2 regions of the Bacillus nitroreducens genome follow, and region 2 is predicted to be linked to the other one. Evidence: riboswitches for the same ligand, from Rfam matches in the RefSeq annotation. Region 2 holds a riboswitch; the other holds the start of a gene.
What was found. A riboswitch is a leader RNA that binds a small molecule or an ion and turns the genes downstream of it on or off. The one in region 2 is predicted to bind cyclic di-GMP.
Positions count from the first base shown of each region.

Region 1: linked by a shared signal. The riboswitch ahead of ACWPVE_RS12585 (ISL3 family transposase) and the one ahead of ACWPVE_RS10860 (EAL domain-containing protein) in region 2 are both predicted to bind cyclic di-GMP.

Region 1 is NZ_CAXHYI020000003.1:1,817,095-1,821,799, forward strand. It holds gene ACWPVE_RS12575 (S1C family serine protease) at 44-1,456, shown strand; gene ACWPVE_RS12580 (DNA-binding protein) at 1,759-2,328, shown strand; cyclic di-GMP riboswitch class I at 2,355-2,440, shown strand; gene ACWPVE_RS12585 (ISL3 family transposase) at 2,652-3,872, shown strand; gene ACWPVE_RS12590 (peptide chain release factor 3) at 4,535-4,705, shown strand, end outside.
Region 2 is NZ_CAXHYI020000003.1:1,447,933-1,452,637, reverse strand. It holds gene ACWPVE_RS10865 (M20 family metallo-hydrolase) at 374-1,651, shown strand; cyclic di-GMP riboswitch class I at 2,082-2,165, shown strand; gene ACWPVE_RS10860 (EAL domain-containing protein) at 2,433-3,140, shown strand; partial or broken gene ACWPVE_RS10855 (methyl-accepting chemotaxis protein) at 3,239-3,958, shown strand; gene ACWPVE_RS10850 (methyl-accepting chemotaxis protein) at 3,983-4,705, shown strand, end outside.

The sequences.
Region 1 (4,705 bases), 370 kb from region 2:
TGTTTAAGATATAAGTAAGGAGCAAGTTAAGGAGGAATTCATAATGGAAAACGATAAACGTTTTAATGAACTTAATCATACAGATGATCAATCCAACAACTTAGACAATGAGAATGTTTATATGGAAGAAAACAAAGAAAAACAGGAAGTCACTGAAGGAATAAGACAACACGAAGAATTACCTATTTCTTCACAGCAAGAATATAGGGAGACTTATCAGCAATCAGTGGTTTCAGAAGAAACAAAGCATCGAGCATCAAAGCCGAATAAGGAAAAAACAAACTCGAAATGGAAAAGCTTTTTAGGTATGCTTACTGCAGGCGTTCTTGGTTCGGCGTTAACACTTGGGGTTGCCCCACAAATTGATGGTCTCCAAGGGTATTTTAATTCCGAATCCACAACCTCAGAGCCGAACAAAGAAGTGATTGAGACAAATGGTCCTGTACAAATCCAACCGACATCTGTACAAGACTCTGCTACTTCTATCGCAGATATGGTGGAGGAAGCATCAAAAGGAATTGTTGGAATTACCAGTTTACAAGCCCAACAGAATCCTTTTAACAGAGGAAATGCACAGAACATCCCTGGTGGAACAGGTTCGGGAGTTATCTTCCAAAAGGAAGGCGATAAAGCTTACATTGTTACGAATAACCACGTCATTGAAAATGCTAACGAAGTAGAAGTCTCTTTATATAATGGTGAGAAAACAATGGCTAAACTAATCGGAACAGATCCATTAACCGATCTAGCCGTTTTAGAAATAGATGCAAAAAACGTTGAGGCAGTTCTCCCATTTGGAGATTCAGAAGTACTCCGCCCTGGCGATCAAGTATTTGCAATTGGTAACCCACTTGGACTTGATTTATCAAGGACGGTTACATCAGGAATCGTTAGTGCAAAGGATCGTAGTATTTCCGTTGATACCTCTGCAGGTAACTGGGAATTAAATGTTATTCAAACAGACGCTGCAATTAATCCAGGTAATAGTGGAGGTGCTTTACTAAATACACAAGGACAGGTTATCGGAATTAACAGCTTAAAAATTGCAAATAGTGGTGTTGAAGGACTAGGATTTGCAATTCCAAGTAATGATGTTGTCCCGATTATTAACAGCTTAATTGAAAGTGGAAAAATTGAGCGTCCATTTATCGGGATTGGTTTAGCGGATTTGGCCGAAATCCCAAGAATGTATTATGCTGATCTACCTGAGGATATTAAAGAGGGAGTCATTGTTACAAGCGTTGCTCAAAACTCTGCAGCAGATAAAGCTGGTTTAAAAATGACCGACGTCATCGTGAAAATTAATGACACTGAGGTAAAAAGTTCAATGGACCTACGAAAATACTTATATTCACAAGTGAAAATAGGTGATGAAATAGAATTGAGCTTTTATCGTGAAGGCAAGCTTCAAACTGCAAAACTGATTTTGACAAGTAATACCTCTGGTATAGAATAATCTCATTTTGATCCAAGCAATTGCTGCTTGGATCTTTTCCTGTTGCATGATTTCCGACAAGTTATTTGAGTCCCGACATCATTTCCCAGGAAACGACGGCAGGTAAAAGGATGTGACAGCATATGATAGATGATCGAAATTCGACCAATCTCGACAAAATGTATGAAAAAAAGCACTTGACAATTGGAATGATTTTCAAATTACTAGTGTTTTTTTAGTTCAATAGTATGATATGATAATAGTATGTCATCAAAAGGCCTTTCATTCTTAGTGCTATTAAGAATGAAAAGGGGATTTTTGATTTGAAGAAAAGAACTTGGACGTACGAGGAAATAGAGTTTTTGAAGGACAATGTCGGTCGTATGAAAATCTCTACCATTGCCAACCATCTGGAGCGAACAGAAACAGCGGTTGAGATAAAGATCAAAAGATTAGGTATTTCAAATACAAAATCTTTCACCGGCCAATTGACGATGCATGAATTAGCAACTCTATTAAAAATTGATCCAAAGTCTGTGAAACTATGGATTGATAACCATGGATTAAAGTACACCAAAAAGGCAACAAGAAACACACGCAAATTTTACTTTATTAAACCTGAAGATTTTTGGGATTGGGCAAAAGACAATAAAGAACGGGTCGATTTCTCAAAAATTGAAAAAAATGCAATAGTTCCTGAGCCAAATTGGGTAGATGGGGAACGCTCAAAAGGAAAGAGGGTCAACTATAGAGCGTGGACGACCGTTGAAATTCACACTATGATTGAGCAAGTGGCGATAGGTACTCCGTTTTCAGTAATTGGTAAAAGGTTAAACCGAAGCCCCATTAGTATCCAACGTAAGTACCAACGTTTGAATAAGGCAGTTAGATAGGCATCATAGGTAAAGAAAAAACCAAACTATACAAAAGGCAAAATTGTTGAAAAACGATGACGCAAAGCCACGGGCCTAAGGAGAATTTCTCTATGGCGGCTGGGTTGCTATAGAATGGAAGGGTTCCTTTATTTGATGACGAAAAAATACGGGAGAGTCTAGTTTGAAAAGCTAGATTCTCCCGTTTTCTTTTATTCTCTAATTTTAGGCTCTATAATATTTGTTGGGGTTTAAACAAAATTTTGTGTGCATAAAAAAACACGCAAACTCCTCATTCTTTTATACTTGAATTGTCGAGAAACAAGTCTAAAGAATGGAGTTGCGTGTATATGGATTTTACCATGATTATTCCTGGATTAAAAGGGTCTATCCTAACCAATGTTGAAGAAGTGGGCGAAGTTATCCGCCTGTACGTTGAAATGGAGCGAAAAGTACATCGCTGCCCTAAATGTAACCAAAGGACGAGTAAAATTCATGACTATCGTATACAAAAAATTCAACACTTAAAGTGGTTTGAAAGAAAAACCCAAATCTTTTATAAGCGTAGACGATATGTCTGTGAATGTGGGAAACGTTTTTCAGAGAAAAATCCTTTTGTCATGCGTTATCTACGTACCTCAATAGAATGGAATCAAGCTATATCAATTAAAGCAATTAAAGGAAAAACATTTAAGGAAACAGCTGAAATCTACGGGTGTTCATCTTCAACCATTATACGTCGATTCGATCAAATTTCACGAAGTGAAATTCGTCCGGTGGAAGAATTACCTACAGTTATAGCTATTGATGAATACAAGGGTGATACCCGCGAAGGGAAATACCAGTTAATCATTGCGAATGGGATAACAAAAGAACCGATTGATATTCTACCAAATCGTTATAAACGTACGATAAAAGACTACTTAAGAAAGCACGGATCTAGAGTGCAAATAGTCATAATGGATATGAATCATTCCTTTAAAGCAGCCGTTCAAGAGGCATTGGGTAAACCTGTTATTGTAGCTGATAGATTTCATTTTTGTCGTTACATCTATTGGGGGCTTGATGGAGTAAGACGTCGAGTGCAAAACCAATTTCATGGCTACGACCGTAAAAAGTGTAAACGTATGAAACATGTCTTTCATAAAGACTGCCAACGCTTAACTAAGGATGAGAAATGGCATTTAAATCGTTACTTGGAGATGTCGAATGAACTCAAACAAGCATATGAAATTAAAGAGGCATATCGTTCTTGGTTTTTACGTGCCAAAGAAAACGGAAAAAACAGTATCAGTTTGGTTAAAAAGGAATTGGAAGAACTATATAAGTTAATTGAGGATTCAAAGATACCTGAAATGATTAAAGCAATAAAGACCATACAAAATTGGCAAGTTGAAGTATTAAATAGCTTTGCCTATGAATATTCAAATGGGTTTTTAGAGGGAATTAATAATTCAACCAAAGTTCTAAAGAGAAATGCTTATGGATTTAGAGTTTTTGAACGCTTTAGGGCGAAGATTTTATTAACACACAAGTATAAAAGAATTGGGGTACATATTAGTTAACCGAGTTGGTGTGATTCTCCTCTATAAAAAATGATGAATGGTACCATCCATCATTTTTTATAGAGGCCACCAAGCGTAGCGCGGTAGCCTAAAACCCCAACATTTGATTTAGAACCTAATTTTAGGCACTATCGACTCACTAACTAACTCGACTATGTTGGAAGGGAAAGGCACCTATTATTTATGATTTGTTTTAATAGGCTGTACGCAATATGCTTCTCTTAGAATTACTGATCTAACGAATCTCGATCCATAGATTGAACACCTTTCATAATTTGGAACGCAAAACCGACACATACTAGAATAATACTTACAGTCAGAAAATAGGCTAAAAACATGTAAGCTCACCTCAATGTATTATTGTTTATTCTATTTATACTTTTAGTATAGGGGGAACCTTCATGTTTGACTGTGATTTACATCACACAAGTGCATATTTTTCAGATTTTTCCTCAATTAAAATGGAATCAATTCACGTTGTAGTTCTTATTTAATTATGATATATTTTTTTAGATACAATTGCGTGTTCAAAAGGATCACGTGACAAAAACGGCACGGCTTATCTTGTCGACACTAGCACATCCTGTGCGTTGAAAGTTCGAGTCGGTGTAGTGGACTTTTGAACTTTCGATACAATTTGAGATAACGGAAGGGAAATTCACATGAACTATATAGATGAAGTTCAAAAAAGAAGAACATTTGCCATCATTTCCCACCCTGATGCAGGGAAAACGACGATGACAGAAAAATTACTTCTTTTTGGTAATGTAATACGTGAAGCGGGTACGGTAAAAGGTAAGAAATCAGGGAAATTTGCTGCTTCTGACTGGATG
Region 2 (4,705 bases):
TGAGCGGCTGGCCCAAGAACTTGAAGTGATAGCAAAAAGAAGTAACTACCTAGATCCTAGGCGAGGATAGGCGGTTACTTCTTTTTGTTTTCAACGACTAACATGACCACAATTGTTAGGACCCCTAGAAGAACTAGATTCGATTGAAGTGCCATTGACATTGATTCATATGCCGTCATCTAACCACCCCCCTTCTCAAGGAAGTGGCTAACCGCCCACCCGCTTAGGTAACTGTATCCCTATTTTAACATTTCAGTTAATAGATTACCAGCAAAATAAGAACATTCGTTCGTGTTTAATTTTCTATATTTTTGTACAATAATATCCCCCGCTTGTGGTAGAATGAGAAAAAACAAAAAAGGAGCGACCTACATTGAACTTATTAGAAAAGTTGATTTCGGATTATGATCTTTCGTTGGACAAGAATGGCGTCAGTGGTGAGCGTCTCGCCTCTCGTCTTGCAGCACTTTCGGAAATTGGGCGAACGGCTGATAACGGCTCACATCGTATCGGGTTTTCCAAAGAAGAAAAAGCTGCAAAAGACTTGGTGAAAAAGTGGATGACAGAAGCTGGTCTGACCGTAACCCAAGACGGTGCAGGAAATGTATTTGGTCGTAAGGAAGGTAAAAATCCAAATCTACCAGCACTTCTATCTGGTTCCCATGTCGATAGTGTTCCGAATGGCGGGCATTTTGACGGACCACTCGGTGTACTTGCAGCCCTTGAGGTAGCTGAAGCATGGAAACAAACAGGCTATGTGCCAGAACGCCCATTTGAGGTTGTTATTTTTTCAGATGAAGAGGGAGCTCGTTTTAATGGTGGCTTTAGTGGCAGTCAATCGATGATTGGTGAAGCAACCAGGGAAGAATATCTTCCGAAAAAGGACATCAATGGTGATTCTTTCACAAAGGTGATAGAAGATATTGGGCTTTCTGTCGATGAATTTTTCGCATCAAAAAGGGATTTATCAAAGCTTGAGGCATTTGTGGAAATCCATATTGAACAAGGAAAACGATTGGAGAAAGCAGGCGTCCCCGTCGGAATTGTGACTGGAATCGCTGGACCTTGTTGGTTGAAATTGACGTTTACAGGTCGTGCGGGACATGCGGGCAACACGCCAATGAACGACCGCCAGGATGCATTAGTTGCAGCTGGACAGTTCATCCATGAGGTTGCATCCCTTCCAGCACAAGTAAGTTCGTCAGCAGTTGCAACGGTTGGAAAAATCGAAGTTCTTCCAAACGGAGTGAATGTCATTCCTGGCGAAGTTCAGCTCTCCGTTGACATTCGTGATATTAAAAAGGAAACAAGAGATCAACTCGTTGACATGGTGATCGAGAAGGCTAAATCTGTATCCGCGGCCCACGGAATTGAACTTCATTATGAAGAGACAATCCGTGAAGCACCTGTTCCAATCAGTGAAGACATGCAGAAAAAGATTGAAAAGTCAGTTGTCGCTCAAGGTATTGAACCTGTGTACCTACCAAGTGGTGCTGGCCACGACTCGATGATCGTCGGTCATGTCTTACCCGTTGCAATGATCTTCGTCCAAAGCAAAGATGGAATCAGCCATAACCCAGCCGAATGGACATCTTTAAGCGACTGCGTGCAGTCTGTTCATGTGTTGAAAGATTTTGTAGAGAACTACTAAGAATTAAGGTTACTTGAAATGGGGCAGATTTACTGTCCCATTTTTTATTTGGAAGTAGATTTGAGTTTTTATGTGTCTCTACTATTATTTTGTCTGCGAGCGTTTGGCTCGGAGACATTTTTTTCGTGGTGTTGAGTATACTTCGATTTGTCTGTGATAACTTGATTCCAGGTCTTTTCTTTTCCATTTGATGCTTGATTTGTCGGCTATATACTCGCTCGGAGACACTTTTTATGTTGTACAATCGCAATTTGTCCTTGAGTGCTTGCTGGCATCCTCTATTCCCTACCTGATTCTTAAAACGATACCTTTATCATCTAAAGAATAATCGGATAATTTTGGTATTTGTAGAACTTTGTCGAATCACTTGTTAAAATGTCGAGGTTTAGTTAAAATATAAAAAACTGTAGTGCATTAGAACTAGTAACTAAATTGAAAAAGGCAAACTTATCGAAAGGTAAGGACGCAAAGCTAAGGGCCTAAGGGAAAATGCTATGGTCGCCTGGTTGCCAGAAGAAAGTATTCAAATTGATGAATCTGAATTTTCTTCAGGTTCTTTTTTATTGCCAAAAATTGGAGGTGCATACGCGTTCGAAGGGAAATATCTCAATATTTTAACGCTTTATCGAAAAATACTATGAGTCATTTTTCCTTCTACATAGCACTTTATTCACAACCACAAAACTAACGCTAATTAGTGCCGTTTTGAAAATACCTATCTTAATCTACATCCAAAGCAGCCATAACGCAGAAAAAATATATAGGGGGGTGTCATTTTTAAATGTTAATGGCTAATGAACTTTATCATGTGTTTCAGCCCATTTTAAATATAAATAAGCTTAAACCAATCGGTTTTGAGGCATTGATTCGGTCAAAGGTACTGCCAAATCCTGTATCTATTTTTAGAATGGCGAAAGAATCTGGACAACTCTATGAATTCGACTGTTTGTCTATTCGAAACGCAGTTAACACATATTGTTCCAACGGTTACACATCAAAAGAGGGAAAACTTTTTTTAAATATTTTACCTTCAACTATCTTAAATAAATCCTTCCTACCTCTCATTGTGAATCTAGTAAAAGACCACGATGTAAGAGAGCAAGAAATTGTACTAGAGATATCAGAATCCGAAAAAATACAAGATTTTACTATCTTTATGAAAAGAATAACGTTCCTGAAAAAATTAGGTTTCCAAATTGCACTTGATGATGCTGGTAGTGGATATTCTGATATAAAAAGTTTTATTGAATTAGAACCACATTACTTAAAATTGGATCGTTATTTTGCAAAAGACCTTTCAGTTTGTCAAAAGAAAGTGGAGCTAATTAGGTCTGCCAAGAAATTATGCGATGCATTTAATTGCACCGTCATTATTGAAGGTATAGAAACGGAAGAGGATTTAAAACTAGTTCGTACAATTGGAATTAATTATGTACAAGGTTACTTATTAGGTAAACCGTCTCCTTTAAAGTCCTTAGTCCTCGCTTAATCTACACTTAAGTGGCATTACATATAAAAGCATGTAGGCTTTTTTGTGAAAATAATGTAGCACATAAAATATTAACTTTACGAAATTGGAGTGTAACAATGAAACGATTAAATTTAAAAAGTATAAAAATGAAAATATTATTTGGTTTTTCCTTAGTTATTTTACTTATGGTTCTATTTACAGCTTATATTTACATAAGTATCTCTAAAAGTAATGAGCAGGCGAGAATAATTGCACAGGAAGAGCTTCCTATTCTGATTGCGAATGAACAAATGGCTCGTACGATGGCGAACCGAATTTCAACAGCACGTGGTTATGTCTTATATGGTGGAGATTATAAAGACCGTTTTAATGCCTATACAGAAGAAGGAAAACGACATGAAGCGACTGTAAGGGAGATTGGTGCTTCCGAGGAATTCGATAGTCTTATTAAAAGAACTGTGGCTTGGCGTCAATATGTGGCAGCAGAAGTATTTGATGTGTATGACAGTGGTAATGCAGAGTTGGCCCGTGAAAATTTAGCAAAAAGCGATGCTGAAGTTCGCGAAATTATGGCTGGATATGAAGATTTGGCGCTAAAAAGTCAAGAAACCATTATTCAGACAGAAAAAGAGGTTGTAGAAACTGGAGAAAGAACCCTTTTCACGGCAGCAGTCGTATCCGCTTTGGTTGTATTAGTTAGTATAGCCGCAGCGTTGATTACCTCTACGCTTATTTCAAGACCAATCATCAAAGTAATGGATCAAATGAAATTAGTAGCAAAGGGAGATCTAAGCCAAGAACCCCTACATACGAACCTGAAAGATGAAGTGGGACAATTGATTCACGCTACGAATGAGGGTATGGACAATACTAGAAATCTATTACGAAAAATAAATGGTGTGTCAGAAACCGTCACAAGCCAAAGTGAAGAATTAGCACAATCCGCTAGTGAAGTAAAAGCAGGCTCAGAACAGATTGCAGTTACGATGCAAGAAATGGCTAGGGGTGCAGAAACTCTTGCCGATAGCTCTTCTACCCTCGCATCTACCATGGAAAACTTTACTTCGAAGATGCAAGAAGCAAACTCAAAAGGTGAGCAAATCTATGATACTTCGAATAATGTACAAAAAATGTCTGAAGAGGGCAGCCAATTAATGGAGTTATCTGTTCAACAAATGGCAACTATTGACAAAATTGTGCAAGAATCTGTAGAAAAAGTAAAAGGATTAGATAGTCAATCACAAGACATATCCAAGCTAGTATCTGTGATAAATGATATTGCAGACCAGACCAACTTACTTGCCTTAAATGCAGCAATTGAAGCAGCTAGAGCAGGTGAACACGGCCGTGGTTTTGCAGTAGTGGCGGATGAAGTAAGAAAACTGGCTGAACAAGTATCTGTTTCTGTGTCAGACATTACAGAAATTGTCGCGAGTATTCAACGAGAATCAACGAATGTTGTTCAGTCTCTTCAATTAGGTTATGAAGAAGTGGCAAAGGGAGCTACTCAGGTTAAGACGACTGGAGATACCTTTGCTGAAATCGATAGAGCGATCGGCGAAATGGTATCAAATATCCAAATA